3 regions of the Bradyrhizobium sp. WCU1 genome follow, and region 1 is predicted to be linked to each of the others. Evidence: predicted binding sites of a transcription regulator. Region 1 holds the regulator's gene; each other region holds the start of a gene.
The links. The regulator PhoB, encoded in region 1, activates phosphate uptake and scavenging genes when phosphate is short. The targets are predictions, from matches to a motif close to TGTCATNNANCTGTCAT.
Positions count from the first base shown of each region.

Region 2: phnC (phosphonate ABC transporter ATP-binding protein) is a predicted target of PhoB. The motif match lies at 3,299-3,315, and genes of this name have one in related genera.
Region 3: ppk2 (polyphosphate kinase 2) is a predicted target of PhoB. The motif match lies at 736-752, and genes of this name have one in related genera.

Region 1 is NZ_CM130280.1:4,251,116-4,256,329, reverse strand. Features, by position in the region: gene ACTUWL_RS19730 (GcrA family cell cycle regulator) at 133-645, shown strand; gene phoB (phosphate regulon transcriptional regulator PhoB) at 774-1,484, opposite strand; gene phoU (phosphate signaling complex protein PhoU) at 1,545-2,264, opposite strand; gene pstB (phosphate ABC transporter ATP-binding protein PstB) at 2,368-3,186, opposite strand; gene pstA (phosphate ABC transporter permease PstA) at 3,183-4,028, opposite strand; gene pstC (phosphate ABC transporter permease subunit PstC) at 4,033-5,022, opposite strand.
Region 2 is NZ_CM130280.1:1,646,624-1,651,837, reverse strand. Features, by position in the region: gene ACTUWL_RS07435 (LysR substrate-binding domain-containing protein) at 1-691, shown strand, start outside; gene ACTUWL_RS07430 (DUF1045 domain-containing protein) at 688-1,380, opposite strand; gene ACTUWL_RS07425 (alpha-D-ribose 1-methylphosphonate 5-triphosphate diphosphatase) at 1,396-2,568, opposite strand; gene ACTUWL_RS07420 (transferase hexapeptide repeat family phosphonate metabolim protein) at 2,565-3,230, opposite strand; gene phnC (phosphonate ABC transporter ATP-binding protein) at 3,441-4,256, shown strand; gene phnD (phosphonate ABC transporter substrate-binding protein) at 4,333-5,214, shown strand, end outside.
Region 3 is NZ_CM130280.1:1,238,981-1,244,194, forward strand. Features, by position in the region: gene ACTUWL_RS05665 (fumarylacetoacetate hydrolase family protein) at 1-670, opposite strand, end outside; gene ppk2 (polyphosphate kinase 2) at 818-1,765, shown strand; gene ACTUWL_RS05675 (transporter substrate-binding domain-containing protein) at 2,094-2,972, shown strand; gene ACTUWL_RS05680 (amino acid ABC transporter permease) at 3,153-3,821, opposite strand; gene ACTUWL_RS05685 (SDR family NAD(P)-dependent oxidoreductase) at 3,933-4,691, opposite strand; gene ACTUWL_RS05690 (zinc-binding dehydrogenase) at 4,775-5,214, opposite strand, start outside.

The sequences.
Region 1 (5,214 bases):
TCACGTAAACGTTCGGGCGCAACATCGTGTCCGGCGAGGGCTAAGGGATTCTGGCCGCAGGGATATTTGTCCAGATTTGGCTCGCAGCGCCGCTCCAATGACTGGCCGGCGCCATGCGAAAGGAAGAATGCGATGACGGTATTGACCTGGTCCGACGATCGCGTCGAGCAGCTGAAGAAGCTCTGGGAGTCTGGCCTTTCGGCCAGCCAGATCGCAGCGGAACTTGGCAATGTGACGCGAAACGCCGTGATCGGCAAAGTGCATCGGCTCGGCCTCTCCGGCCGCGCCAAGGCCCCCTCGACCGCCGCGCCGCGGCAGCGCAAGGCCCGTCCCGCCCAGCACATGATGCGGGTGGCGCGCCCGGTTTCGCGCGGCAACACCGCGCTCGCACACGCCTTCGAGGTCGAGATGGAGCCCGATCCGATCTCCTTCGACAACGTGGTGCCGATGAGCCAGCGGCTGTCGCTGCTCGAGCTCAACGAGGCGACCTGCCATTGGCCGGTCGGCGATCCCTCGAGCCCGGAATTCTTCTTCTGCGGCGGCAAGGCGCTCGCCGGCCTGCCCTATTGCGCACATCACTCGCGCGTCGCCTACCAGCCCGCCGCCGATCGCCGCCGGCCATCGGCGAAGCCACAGATCAAGTAAGCACTCGGGAAACGACGGAAGACTTCAAAACAAATCCCCGCGAAAGCGGGGATTTTTTTGTGGTGCGCAGCTCGTCATGGAGCCAACAGGACGACGCCGTGTTGTGGCCTGTGATCGCGACCAAGCCGTTACGGCTGCGGCTCGGCTTTCGCGAAGCGGTCGTCGAGCGCATAGCCGGCGCCGCGCACGGTGCGGATCGGATCCTGCTCGCGGCCCGGATTGAGCAGCTTGCGCAGGCGGCCGATATGCACGTCGACGGTGCGCTCATCGATGTAGATGTCGCGGCCCCAGACGCTGTCGAGCAGCTGCTCGCGGCTGAATACGCGGCCGGGATGCTCGAGGAAGAATTCAAGCAGGCGATATTCGGTCGGCCCGAGATCGATCGGGCGCCCCGAACGCGCCACGCGGCGCTTCTCGCGGTCGAGCTCGATGTCACCATAGGTCAGCACGGTCGCAAGCCGCTCCGGGCTCGCGCGGCGCAACAGGCCCTTCACCCGTGCCAGCAATTCCGGCACCGAGAACGGCTTGACGATGTAATCGTCGGCGCCGGTGGCCAGCCCGCGCACCCGCTCGCTCTCCTCGCCGCGCGCGGTCAGCATGATGATCGGAAGCTGCTTGGTCTCGGGCCGCGCCCGCAACCGTCGGCACAGCTCGATGCCGGACAGGCCCGGCAGCATCCAGTCCAGCACCACGAGGTCGGGAACGCGCTCCTTCAGCCGGGTGTCGGCATCGTCGCCGCGCCCCACCGTTTCGACATCGTAGCCTTCGGCATCGAGGTTGTAGCGCAACAGTGTCGTCAGCGCTTCCTCGTCTTCGACTACCAGAATGCGTGCGCTCATCGGTCTAAGTTCTTTCTCTGTGGTGATCCGTTGCCCTGACGCAAACCGAAACGCCGTCGACTACGTGTTACCCGGCACCGTGGTGGCAAAGTTGGTCATGTCGCCCTTCGGGCGCTTGTCGGTGATCTGCTGGCCTTCGATCATGTAGAACACCGTCTCGGCGATATTGGTGGCGTGATCGCCGATCCGCTCGATGTTCTTGGCGCAGAACATCAGATGGATACAGAATGAGATGTTGCGCGGATCCTCCATCATGTAGGTGAGCAGCTCGCGGAACAGCGAGGTGCAGATCGCGTCGACCTCCTCGTCGCCCTTCCAGACGTTCATCGCCGCCGGCAGGTCGTGCGCGGCATAGGCGTCGAGCACAGACTTGACCTGCGACAGCACGAGGTCGGTCATGTGCTCGAGGCCGCGGATCAGCTTCAGCGGCTGGAAGTCGCTTTCCAGCGCCGCGACACGCTTGCCCATGTTCTTGGCAAGGTCGCCGATCCGCTCGAGATCGGTGGCCACGCGCATCGCGCTGACGATCTCGCGCAGGTCGATCGCCATCGGCTGGCGGCGCGCGATCGTCAGCACCGCGCGCTCTTCGATGACGCGCTGCAGATTGTCGATCTCGATGTCGGCGGCGACCACGCGCTTGCCGAGCGCGACGTCGCGGCGGATCAGCGCGTCGACCGACTCGGTGATCATCCGCTCGACGAGGCCGCCCATCTCGGCGACCAGGCGGGTCAACTCCTGCAGGTCGCTGTCGAATGCCTTGGCGGTATGTTCAGAAGCCATCGCTTGTCTCCCTCGATCATGATCCCTTGGGGACCATGATCTCGTGTCCATATTTCAGCATGATCCGATCGGAAAACCGGTTGCCACTTTTCCGGATCATGCTCTAACCGAACCGGCCGGTGATGTAGTCCTGGGTGCGTCGATCACTCGGTGAGGTGAAGATCTTGTTGGTGTCGTCAAACTCGATCAGTTCGCCGAGATACATGAAGGCGGTCTTGTCGGAGACGCGCGCCGCCTGCTGCATGTTGTGGGTCACGATCGCGATCGTGTAGTCCTCGGAGAGCTCCTGGATCAGCTCCTCGACCTTGGCGGTCGAGATCGGATCGAGCGCCGAGCAGGGCTCGTCGAACAGGATCACTTCGGGGCGCACCGCGACGGTGCGCGCGATGCACAACCGCTGCTGCTGGCCGCCGGAGAGCGACAGGCCGGAGGCGTTCAGCTTGTCCTTGACCTCGTTCCACAGCGCACCGCCGCGCAGCGCCTTCTCGACCCGATCGTCCATCTCGGACTTCGAGATCTTCTCATAGAGGCGAATGCCGAAGGCGATGTTCTCGTAGATCGTCATCGGGAACGGCGTCGGCTTCTGGAACACCATGCCGACCCGCGCACGCAGCAGATTGAGGTCGAGCTTGGGATCGAGAATGTTGGTCTGGTCCAGCATCAACTGGCCGACCGCGCGCTGGCCCGGATACAGGTCATACATCCGGTTGAAGATGCGCAGCAGGGTCGACTTGCCGCAGCCCGACGGGCCGATGAACGCCGTGACGCGGTTGGTGCCGAGCGTCAGGTTGATGTTCTTCAGCGCGTGGTGCTCGCCGTAATAGAAGTTGAGGTTGCGCACCGTGACTTTCGGCGGCGCTTCCGGAAGCGGAACCTGGGGAACGTGGCCCGCGGCGGTCGTGGAGACGGAAAGCTCGGTCATTTTGCGGCCCTTTCGGCACCAAGGATACGCGCGCCGATATTCAGCGCGAGCACGGTGAATGTGATCAGCAGTGCACCGCTCCACGCCAGCTCTTTCCAGTAGGCGTAGGGGCTCTGCACGAAGTTGTTGATGGTCACCGGCAGGTTGGCCATCGTCTTGGTCAGATCCAGACTGAAGAACTGGTTCGACAGCGCGGTGAACAGCAGCGGCGCGGTTTCGCCGGCGACGCGTGCGGTCGCCAGCAGCACGCCGGTGATCAGACCCGACCGGGCCGCACGGTAAGCGATCCGCTTGATCACCAGCGAACGCGGCAGGCCGAGCGCGGAGGCCGCCTCGCGCAGCGGATTGGGCACCAGCAGCAGCATGTCCTCGGTGGTGCGCAGCACGACCGGGATCACGATCACGGCGAGCGCCAGCGCGCCTGCGATCGCCGAGAAGCCGCGCATCGGCACCACGACCGCGCCATAGATGAACAGGCCGATGATGATCGAGGGCGCACTGAGCAGGATGTCGTTGATGAAGCGGATCACCGAGGTCAGCTTGTCGTGCTTGCCGTACTCGGCGAGGTAGGTGCCGGCGAACAGGCCGAGCGGCGCGCCGATCCCGACGCCGATCACGGTCATGATCACCGAACCGACGATGGCGTTGAGCAGACCGCCATCGGTCGAGCCCGGCGGCGGCGTGTTCTGGGTGAATAGCTGCACGCTGAGGCCAGCAAGGCCGTTGTAGACCAGCGTGATCAGGATCAGCGCCAGCCAGGTGACGCCGAACAGCGCCGCGCCGACGCAAAGTGCACGGATGACGATGTCGCTGCGGCGGCGGGATTTGTAGATCGGGTTCATGGCGCTACTTCCCCGCTTTCGTTTCAAGCCGCATCAGCATCAGCCGCGCACCGGCGAGCACGAAGAAGGTCAGCACGAACAGCAAGAGGCCGAGCAGGATCAGGCCGGACTGGTGCAGGCCGTCGCTCTCGGCGAATTCGCTAGCGATCGCCGCCGAGATCGTGGTGCCCGGCGCGAAGATCGACGACGAGATGCGGAACGAGTTGCCGATGATGAAGGTCACCGCCATGGTCTCGCCGAGGGCGCGGCCGAGCGCCAGCATGATGCCGCCGATCACGCCGACGCGGGTGTAGGGGATCACTACGCTGCGGACGACTTCCCAGGTGGTGCAGCCCATGCCGTAGGCGGCTTCCTTCAGCACCGGCGGCACGGTCTTGAACACGTCAACCGAGATCGCGGTGATGAAGGGCAGCACCATGATGGCGAGGATCAGCGCCGCATTGAACAGGCTGAGATAGGACGGCGGGCCGGCGAACACCGCGCCGAGCACCGGGACGCCCTCGAACAGCCTGATCATGAACGGCTGGAACGTGTTGGCCAGGAACGGGCCCAGCACGAAGAAGCCCCACATGCCGTAGATGATCGAGGGGATGCCGGCGAGCAGCTCGATCGCGATGCCGATCGGGCGGCGCAGCATCTGCGGGCACAGTTCGGTGAGGAACACGGCGATGCCGATGCCGACGGGGATCGCGATCAGCATCGCAATCACCGAGGTGATCAGCGTGCCGTAGATCGGGCCGAGCGCGCCGAGCACCGGCGGATCAGCCGAGGGCGCCCAGCGCTGGGTCCAGAGGAAGGCAAAGCCGTATTCCTTCATCGCCGGCCAGGCGCCGACGATCAGCGACAGGATAATGCCGCCGAGGATCAACAGGACCGAGATCGCCGAGATGCGGGTGATCCAATAAAAGGTGAGATCACCGAGCTTGAAGGCACTGAGGGCCTTGGCGCGATCGTAAGGTCCCGCGGCTTCCATCACATCGCTCTGAACAGCCATGTCTGCCACGCCAATCCCCTCGTTTTTATTTGAAACTTGCACAAACCGCCACGCCCCCGAAGCGATCTTCACTGACGCATAAGGCCGGGCGTCGTTCCGGCTGCGCCAGGGGCGCGAACCCCGGGACCCGCCCGCGCTTGTTGCCGCGATGATGGAGCCCGGGTCTTAATCGCTTGGCCTGCGCCGCCCTCG
Region 2 (5,214 bases), 2.6 Mb from region 1:
AGGGGAGAAGCTGGCGGCCGCAACCGGCCGCGCGTTCGCATCATTGGCACAGGCGGAGTCCGCGGTCGAGGCGGCCGGCCAACGCCGGCTGCGGCTGAAGGTGCTGCCGCAATTCGCGTCGGCCTGGCTGATCCCGCGGCTATCCTCGTTCCTCACCCGGCATTCCGAGGTCGATCTCGCGATCGAGACCTCGAACCGCAACGTCGATTTCGACACCGAGACGTTCGATGCCGGCATCAGCTTCGGGCCCGACAAGCCCGAGGGCGTCGTCGCGCATCGCCTGATGGATGTGAGCACCGTTCCAGTCGGCGCGCCGGCGCTGGCGCGGCGGTTGAAGCTGCGCACTGCCGCCGACCTCGGGCGTGCCGTGCTGATCCATGTGACGACGTTCCCGGCGGCCTGGCCGCTCTGGTTCAAGCATGCCGGTGAACCGATGCCGCCGGCAATGCGCGCGATCTCGGTCGACAGCTTTGTCGCCGCGCTGCAGGCCGCCGAGCGGGGTGCCGGCGTTGCGCTCGCGCTCGAGCCGTTCATCGCGGAAAGCGAACGGCGCGGCACCATCCGCCGGCTCTTGCCGGTCGGTCACGTCACTGGCAGTTACTGGCTGGTTCATCCGTCCGGCGCGCAGCGCAATCGCGCGCTGCAGACGTTCAAGAAGTGGCTTCTGGCCGAACTCGCGAAGCGGGACTAGCTCGCCTGCAAGAGCCAGCTTCCGATGATCCGGAAGCGTGAGGCCGGCTCCGCCTGCTTGAACAGCGCGATGCGGTCGATCGCGAGCGTCGAGAGGTCGACTGCGGCGAACCGCTCGCGCAGCCGCGCCACGATAGGGCCGCGCCGCTCGTCGCTCAGCCGTCCCGTCAGCGTCATGTGGAAGCGGAATTCCTCCATCACGTAGGGATAGCCCCAGCGGTCGAGATAGTCGCATTGCCGCGCGGTGAGCCGTTCGGGCTTGCGCCGCGCGCGATCCTCAGCCGTCAGTGGTGCGCGGAACGGGTCGAACGCGGTGACGCAGTCGGCGGCAAGCTGTTGCAGATCATCGGAACGGCTCGCCGGAATCACGGCGATGAAGCCGCTGATGGCATCGACCACCGGTTCGATCACAGGAATGCGCCGCGCGCGGCCGGCGAAGGCGGCACAGGCATCGAGAAGCGCGGCCTCATTGCTGCCGTCGGCGAGCGCGGTTGGCGCCTTCAGCGTGGCGTGGAAGCCGTACTTGCGGGGGTCCTCCGTCACCTCGCGCCAGTCCGGCGTGACGCCATCGGGAAACGGCAGGTCGTCGCCCGACACCGCATCATAGCCGAGCAGTGCCGAACCGAAGCGGTGCAGGGCGCTGTCGGGTGACGGCGCGTAATAGATCGCGTAGCGCGGTGTAGTGGTCATGACAGCAGAGCCGAACTACGCCGCCGCAACGGTCTTGCGCGGCGCGATCGAATGAACGAGGCAGCTCGCATCGGCCAGATGCACCAGCCGTCCGGACGAGATCACCGCGACGATGCGCGGCCGCAGCGGCACCTTGTCGTCGACGACGATGATGTCGGCGCGGCGGCCCGCCGCGAGCACGCCGCGATCGACGAGCCCTGCCGCGCGTGCCGGTGCCGACGAGATCAGGTCCCAGGCCCTGGCGAGCGGCAGGATGCCGTCAGCGGCGAGGCGGAAGGCGGCGAGCAGCTGCGCCGGATAGTAATAGTCCGACGCCAGCACCGAGCAGAGCCCCTGTGCGATCATGTCGGACGCCTTGGTCCAGCCGGTGTGGCTGCCGCCGCGCACCACGTTGGGCGCGCCGAACACGATGAAGTCGCCGGCGGCCGCGGCGTCGCGCGCGGTTTCTTCATTGACGGGGAATTCGGCGATCGTGGCGCCCAGCGCGCGAAACTCCTGACGCATCACCGGAGTGTTGTCGTCATGAGAGAGCATGCGGATATCGGCCGCGCGTGCCGCGGCGGCCAGCCGCGCGATCGAGGCCGGCACTTCGGGACGGCGCGCGACCACCTGGTCGAGCATCTCGTTGATGGCCTCGACCGAGAGCCCGGCCCGTTCGGCCAGCTGGTTGCGCTTCTTCGGCTTCACGTTGCTGTGGTCATTGAAGGCGAACAGGTCGATCCGACCTTCGCTGAGCCATTGAATGATCTCGGTCTCGGCGTCGAGATTGTGGGTCTCGTGGCGCAGATGGAAACGCGTGTCGGCGGCGAGCTGCGGCCGCAGCGCCTCGATCGCATCGAGCAGCTTCCGCGCATTTTCCGCACTGCGCAGGCCAGGCTCCCACGACCAGGTCGTGCCATGGAAGACGGTGGTGATGCCGTTGGCGATCGCCTGCCGATCGCTGTCGATCAGTGCCACGTCGGTCGGGAAGTCGACGCTTGGGCGCGGCATCATCTGCCGCTCGAACGCATCGCCGTGCAGATCGATGATGCCGGGCAGCACCAGGAGGCCGCTGGCATCGATATGAAGCGCGGCGCGCCCCTGTTCGGTGTCGAGCGCGCCGATGTCGCGGCCCGCGGTGCGCAGCGAGGTCTCTACGAATGCACCGTCAACCAGCGCGCGCCCGCCCTCGATGAAAATGTCCGTCACGATGTCGCGCTCCGTTGTTTTGCTTTTGATTGAGATACGGCTTCGGCCTCGTACTTGTCGAGGAATTCCTCGACCGCGAGCTTGCGAAAGTCGGGCAGAACACGACGAAGTGTCTCGTGATCCCAGTCCCACCATGCGAGTGCGGCGAGGCGATCCGCGACATCCTCGGAAAAGCGCCGCTTCACCGGACGCGCGGGATTGCCGGCGACGATGGCATAGGCGGGCACGTCCTTGGTGACGATCGCACCGGCAGCGACGACCGCGCCGGTTCCGATGTTCCGCCCAGCGAGCACGATCGCGCCATGACCGATCCAGACGTCATGGCCGATATGCACGTGGTGCGCACGTCGCCAGTTGAAGAAGTCGGTGTCGTCGCTCTCTCCGGGAAAATAGGCGCTGGCGCGGTAGGTGAAATGCGCCTGGGTCGCGCGATGCATCGGGTGGTTGCCGGGATTGATCCTGGTCATCGCCGCGATCGAGCAGAACTTGCCGATCGACGTGTAGGTGATCTGGCTGTCGTTCACGACGTAGGAATAGTCATCCATGCTGACTTCAAGCAGGATCGTGCGTGCGCCGACCTCGGTATATTTGCCGAGCTTGCTCTCGCGAACCGACGCAGTCGGGTCGACGGTCGGCACAACCGAGAGTGTTTTTCCGGCCATCAGGGCCTCCGCTGATCTTGCAAATCGTTGGCTTCCGGGGAGATGTGCGCTCGTCATCGGGATGCTTGATGACAACATCATGACGTCGCGGTGACAGCAAGGGGTGGACAAAGACGGGTGTGAACGATCGCCGCACCGCAGCGCAACCGTCACATAACTGTAAAACGCCGGGGATAGCGATGGCCCAACGTGACGCGGTTGGAGCATTACATGCTGGTGGTGGAAGGTTTGACGTGCCGTTTCGGCGCAAAAGCCGCGGTCGACAACGCGTCTTTCTCGATTGCGCCGGGCAGCTTTGTCGGCGTGATCGGCCGCTCCGGTGCCGGCAAATCGACGCTGCTGCGGATGATCAACCGTCTCGCCGATCCGACCTCCGGCCGTATCCTGTTCGAAGGCACTGACGTGACCGCGCTGCGCGGCAAGGCGCTGCGGCAGTGGCGGGCGCGTTCGGCGATGATCTTCCAGCAATTCAATCTGGTCGGCCGTCTCGACGTGCTGACCAACGTGCTGATGGGCCGGCTTGCCCAGATTCCGTCATGGCGCTCGCTGGCGCAGGTCTGGCCGGAGCAGGACAGGGCGCTCGCGCTGTCCGCACTCGAGCAGTTCGACATCGCCCAGCTCGCGGCGCAGCGCGCCGACCAGCTCTCCGGCGGCCAGCAGCAGCGTGTCGCCATCGCCCGCGCGCTGGTGCAGGAGCCCGACATCATCCTTGCCGATGAGCCGATCGCTTCGCTCGATCCGCGCAACACCAAGATCGTGATGGATGCGCTGCTGCGCATCAACAAGCATTTCGGCATCACCGTGCTCTGCAATCTGCACTCGCTCGACCTCGCGCGCACCTACTGCGACCGTCTGGTCGGTATGGCGGCCGGCCGCGTGGTGTTCGACGGAGCGCCTGCGGCGCTCACCGACCATATCGCCCGCGAGCTCTATGACCTCGAGGCCAATGACGTCATCGGCGCGGCGCCGCTGCCGGCGCCCGACGGCGCGACCGCGCCGGCGCTCGGCACCGCTGCCGCGGCCTGAGCGTCGCGTCATTTTCAATCCGAGAGGCCGGGCATTTTGCCCGGCCAACAGGTGCAACTACAGAACAGGGGTAGTCATGATCACTCGTCGCATCATTCTGGCCGGCGCTGCCGCGCTGGCTTTTGCCGGTTCGGCCTCCGCGCAGGACTGGAAGGCAAAGTATCCGGAGCTCACCTTCGCGGTGGTGCCGGCCGAGAACGCCTCGGGCGTCACCGAACGCTGGACGCCGTTCGTCGCGTATCTGTCGAAGGAGCTCGGCGTGAAGGTCACGCTGCGCATCGCCAATGACTACGCGGCCGTCATCGAAGGCCAGCGTTCCGGCAACATCCAGATTGCCAGCTACGGCTCGGCCTCGTTCGCCCGCGCCCGCCTGACCGGCGTCAAGACCGACGCCTTCGCCAACGACATGAACGCCGACGGTTCGACCGGCTACTATTCGGTGTTCTTCGTCAAGGCCTCGAGCCCCTACAAGAAGGTGGAAGACCTGAAGGGCAAGAACCTCGGCCTGGTCGATCCGAATTCCACCTCGGGCAACAACGTGCCGCGCTTCGAGCTCGACAAGATGGGCATCCACGATGCCGAGGGCTTCTTCGGCAAGGTCGTGTTCACCGGCAGCCACGAAAACGCCGTGCTGGCGCTGGCCCAGGGCACCGTCGACATCGCGGCCAACCAGTGGACCAACGAGGACGACTCGACGCTCGCTCAGATGCTGACCAAGGGCATGCTGAAGAACGCCGACGGCTCGGCAATGAAGAAGGACGACTTCCGTATCATCAACAAGTCGTCGCCGATCATCAACGGCCCCTACGCCTACAACACCGACCTTCCGGAAGATCTGAAGGCGGCGATCGCCAAGGCCTTCTTCGACGCGCCGACCAAGGACAAGGCCGCCTTCGACCGTCTCTCCGACGGCCAGAAGAAGGGCTTCCATCCCGCTACGACCAAGGATTGGGACAGC
Region 3 (5,214 bases), 3.0 Mb from region 1:
CGATCTTGCCGGCGCCGGAGACGACGAGCACGACCTCCGGCTCGGGATTGTTCCAGGTCGACTTCGGATGCAGCCCGGCATCCATGCCGGTGCCGACCGAGGACAGTGTCGGCGCCTTGGTGAACACTTCGGCATCGGGACCGATGCCGACCTCCAGATACTGGCTCCAGGCATTCTGATCGATCAGCACCTGCTTCAGCCGCATCGCCTGCTCGGAGCCGGGCTTCAGCTTGGAGAGATCGTCACCGACGAGGCGCACCACTTCCTTGCGGATCGCCTCCGCCGAGGACGGATTGCCGCGCGCCCGCTCCTCGATCACGCGCTCCAGCATCGAGATCGCAAAGGTGACGCCGGCGGCCTTCAGCACCTGCAGGTCGACCGGCGCGAGCAGATGCGGCTTGGTCGCGTCGCGGCGGTCGGGCGGCGTGTTGGCGAGGATCGTCTCGAAATCGCCGATCCGCTCGCCGCGCGTGGCGCGCAATGCGGCAGCGGGATCGGCTTCCTCGCAGAGCGCGCTCACGGTGGGGAAACGCGCGGTGACGTCGAACACGCCGTCCGCCCGCACCGCAACCACGGCCGGTCCGCCCGCCTGCGGCAGCCAGACCCGTCCGACCAGCGCGCCGGCGGTGCCGTCCTCCGGCAGGACGTCTTTTGGCGTGAGCGAAATCATCGGCATCTCCCATTTTCGTGTTGTTGGCGCTTGTTAGCACAGCCGCGGCGCCGGCGTGAGACAGCGGTCATGGCATTGTCATAGAGGGGTAACATCGCCCGTCAATGCTCCCGTCGATCCATCTAACACACTGAAAGACGGACCTTCATGACCGCTCCCCACCTCACCGACGAAGCCGCCCACGAGGAAGCACTGCGTGAGGAAGCCTTGCGCGCCCGCATCCATCAGGAGATGGCCGACAATCTCGACGAGGAACTCGAGCTCGAACTCGACGACATCAGGCTCGACGAGCTCGACCATGACGGGGAAGCCGGAAAGCCGTCGATCGACCGCAAGTTCTACTTCCGCGAATTGCTGCGGCTGCAGGGCGAGCTGGTCAAGCTGCAGGACTGGGTGCAGCACGAGAAGAAGAAGGTCGTCGTGCTGTTTGAGGGCCGCGATTCCGCCGGCAAGGGCGGCGTCATCAAGCGCATCACCCAGCGGCTCAACCCGCGCGTCTGCCGCATCGCGGCGCTGCCGGCGCCGAACGAGCGCGAGCGCACGCAATGGTACTTCCAGCGCTATGTCTCGCACCTGCCGGCCGGCGGCGAGATCGTGCTGTTCGACCGCAGCTGGTACAACCGCGCCGGCGTCGAGAAGGTGATGGGATTCTGCACCGACGAGCAGTATGAGGAGTTCTTCAACTCGGTGCCGGACTTCGAGCGCATGCTGATCCGCTCCGGAACCATCCTGCTGAAATACTGGTTCTCGATCACCGACGAGGAGCAGGCATTCCGCTTCTCGATGCGGATCCAGGATCCGCTGAAGCAATGGAAGCTGAGCCCGATGGACGTCGAGGCGAGGACCCGCTGGGAGCTCTACACCAAGGCCAAGGAGACGATGCTGGAGCGCACCCACCTGCCGGACTCGCCGTGGTGGATCGTCGATGCCGTCGACAAGAAGCGCGCCCGGCTCAACTGCATCTCGCATCTGTTGAGCCAGATCCCCTATCAGCACGTCGCCCACCAACCGGTGGTGCTGCCGCCGCGGGTGCGCAACCCCGACTATCACCGCGGTCCGATCCCGCCGGAGATGTTCGTGCCGGGACGGTATTGATCCCGTTGTTTCCCCTCTCCCCGTTCTTGCGGGGGGAGGCACATCGCGCATTTTCGGAATAATAGAATAATGCCTCTGATTTGCCCGACATGTCAAGTTGACGTGTCGACTGCCGGCACGCGGCCGGCTCCTTTGCATGGGGTTGTTTTCGAGTTTTTGACGGTGCGCCCCGGCGAGGGCAGGCGATGTGCGATAGCCAGGCCGCAAACGGGGAGGTGAAGAGATGGGCATCTCCTCTTCGCCACGCCTACCAATGGTGCAGGCGCGCGCCCTTGCTGGCACAGGAACCCGACGCTAGGCTTCGGCGACCTGGTGCAGGGAGGCCCGCTTGACTCAATCCGACGATGTGAAGATTTCCGAAGATCGCCGCGACGCGCTGCGCTATGCGCTCGGGATCGGCAGCGGCGTGGCGCTCGCGGCCGCGATGGCAACCCCGGCCGCAGCGCAAGCCCAAGCCGACAACACGCTGGATCGCATCCGCGCCACCAAGGTGCTGCGGATCGCGGTGCTGCCCGGCGAGCTGCCCTATTTCAACAAGGATCTCGCCACCGGCACCTGGTCCGGCTTCTCGATCGAGATGGCCAACGACCTCGCGAAACTGCTCGACGTCAAGCTGGAATATGTCGAGTCGACCTACGGCAATTCGATTCTGGATCTGCAGGCCAACAAGATCGACCTCGGCTTCGCGCTCAACCCGACGCCGCAGCGCGCACTGGTGGTCGATTTCACCAACCTGGTGTTCCCGCATCCGTTCGGCGCGATGCTGAAGAAGGGGCTGGAGGCAAAAACCTGGGCCGACATCAACAAGCCGGAGGTCAAGATCGCAGTCGACGTCGGCTCGGCCAATGAGGCGGTGGCGCGGCGCTTTGCGCCGAACGCCACCATCAAGTCGCTGAAGTCGCGCGACGAGGTGATGCTGGAAATGTCGTCGGGCCGCGTCGATTGCGTAGTCAACGCGCTGGTGCTCGGGCTGACCGCGATCGCCAAGAACCCGAACCTGGGCACCTACAAGATCCTGACCTCACCGTCGGTGACGATCGCGAGCGGCACGGCGGTGCGGCGCGAGCAGGACAAGCGCTGGCGCGATTTCCTCTCGGTGTGGATCGACTACAACCGCGGCATCGGCCAGATGCGCGAATGGTTCGTCAAGGGCCTTGGACTTGCCGGCGTCAAGGCGGAGGACGTCCCGGTGGAGCTGAATATCTGAGGCTCTGGCGTGGTTCGGTTTGGGGCTCGGTCCCTTCACCTCTCCCTACGGGAGAGGTCGGCGCGAAGCGCCGGGTGAGGGGTCTCAGGTCCTACGAGAGAGCGTGCCCCCTCACCCGGATCGCATTCCGCTTCGCTGCATGCGATCCGACCTCTCCCACAGGGGGAGAGGTAAGACAGATCACACCTTGTCGTAGGTCAGCCCGCGCTCCAGCCGGCGCGCCACCAGCGTCGACGGGAACAGGATCGCAAAGTAGATCAGCGCGACGATGGTGTAGACCTCGAGCGGCCGATAGGTGTCGGCGTTGATCAGCGTCGCGTTGTAGACCAGATCGGGCACCGCAATGATCGAGACCAGCGAGGTGTTCTTGAGCTGCGTCACCGACTGGTTGACATAGGGCGCCATCATCGGCTTCAGCGCCTGCGGCAGGATCACGAGCCGCATCAGGCGCCAGCCGCGAAAGCCGAGCGCCTTCGCCGCGTCCCACTGCCCGACCGGCACGCTCTCGATCGAGCCGCGCACGATCTCGGCATAGAATGCGCCGCCATAGAGCGACAGCACGCTGACGGCCGCGACATGCGCCGGGATGTTGACGCCGATCACGACCGGAAAGGCGTAGTAGAACCAGATGATCTGCACCAGCAGCGGCGTGCAACGGAACAATTCGATATAGGCGATCAGCAGCCAGTCGATCACGGGAATGCGCCGCAGCCGCAGCATGCCGACGATCAGACCGATCAAGGTGCCCAGGATGATGGTGCCGATCGTGTAAGCAATGGTCCAGCCGAGCCCGAGCCAGAACAGATGGCTGTACTTGGCGAGGATCCCGAAATCCCAGACGTAGTTCATCCTGCCCCTCTGTTGCCGCGCGGCGTGTGCTGACCTTGCGGCCCCAGCATCGCAGGCGGCCTCGCGCGAGTCACGCGATATGCCGGCACGACGACGCCGACCATTGTGCCGTTACATCAGGGTGAGCCCGCCATCGACCGGCAGCGTCGCGCCGGTGACGTGGGCAGCGTCCGACGACAGCAGGAAGGCGACGACGGCGGCGACCTCGTCGGGCTCGGCCAGCCGCTGCATCGGATTGGCTTTCGCGACGCGATCCCAGGTCGCGGTATCGAGCGCGCCGAGCAGGCCGGGGTCCTTGCGCGTATAGCCGGGCATCACGGCATTGGATGTGGCGCCTGATACAGCGAGTTCGATCGCCAGGGACTTCACCAGCACTTCGAGCGCGGCCTTCGCCGCGGCCGATCCCGGATAGGTGGCTCCCGGCACGAAGCGATGCGGCCCGAAACTGGAGACCGCGACGACGCGGCCTTGCGCGCTGCGCGTGAGGTCGGCCAGCGCGGCGGCAGCGATCTCGTGGAAGGCCGCTGCCATCACGGCGAAGGCGCGCTCCAGCGCCGCGCGCGGCAGGCTAGCGAATTCGCGGCGGTCGGCAAAGCCCGCGGCGTGCACGATGCTGTCGATCGGCCCGAACGCGGCGCGCGCTGCCTCGACCAGCGCGGCGCCGGCACCGGCCGCGGCGAGATCGCCGGTCTGGATCTCGACCTTGGCGCCTTTGGCGCGGCATTGCTCGGCAACCGCATTCAGCCGGGCAAGGCCAGCGGCGTCAGCGCCTTGGCCGTGCAGCATCAGGGATTGATCGGGGCCGGCGAGCCGGCGCGCGACCGCAGCACCGATGCCGGAGCCGCCTCCCGTGATGATTGAAACGCGCATGAGATAGGTGCTGTCAGTACTTCCGAGGACAGCGAACTATAGGTTCGGTGCCGCGAAATGCAAACCGCGCCGCCACCTTCAGTTCAACGCCACGGCTCGACCAGGATCTTGGTATGGGCCTCGGGATTGGCGAGATCGGCAAAGGCCTGCGCGACGCCGTCGATGCCGACGCGGCCGGTGACCAGCGAGGCGGCATCGACCTGGCCTTCAGCGATCAGGCGCAGCGAATAGGCGAACTCCTCGGGCGTGTAGCCGAGCACGTACTGGACGTTGAGCTCCTTGATGATGCCGAGCATCGGTTCGGACTTGTCGGTCTCCATGCAGACGCCGACCACGACGACGCGGGCGCTGCGCGGCGCGCCCTCGAACACCTGCTGCAGCACGCCGGGCACGCCGACGCATTCGAAGATCAGCGCGGGCTTCAGCGGCGGCAGCAGCGCCTGCATCGGCGGCCGCGCGGCCTTCTCGGCTTCGGACATCTGGGCGTGCTCGGCCCAGCTCGCATAGGGCTGCGTCTTCGCCG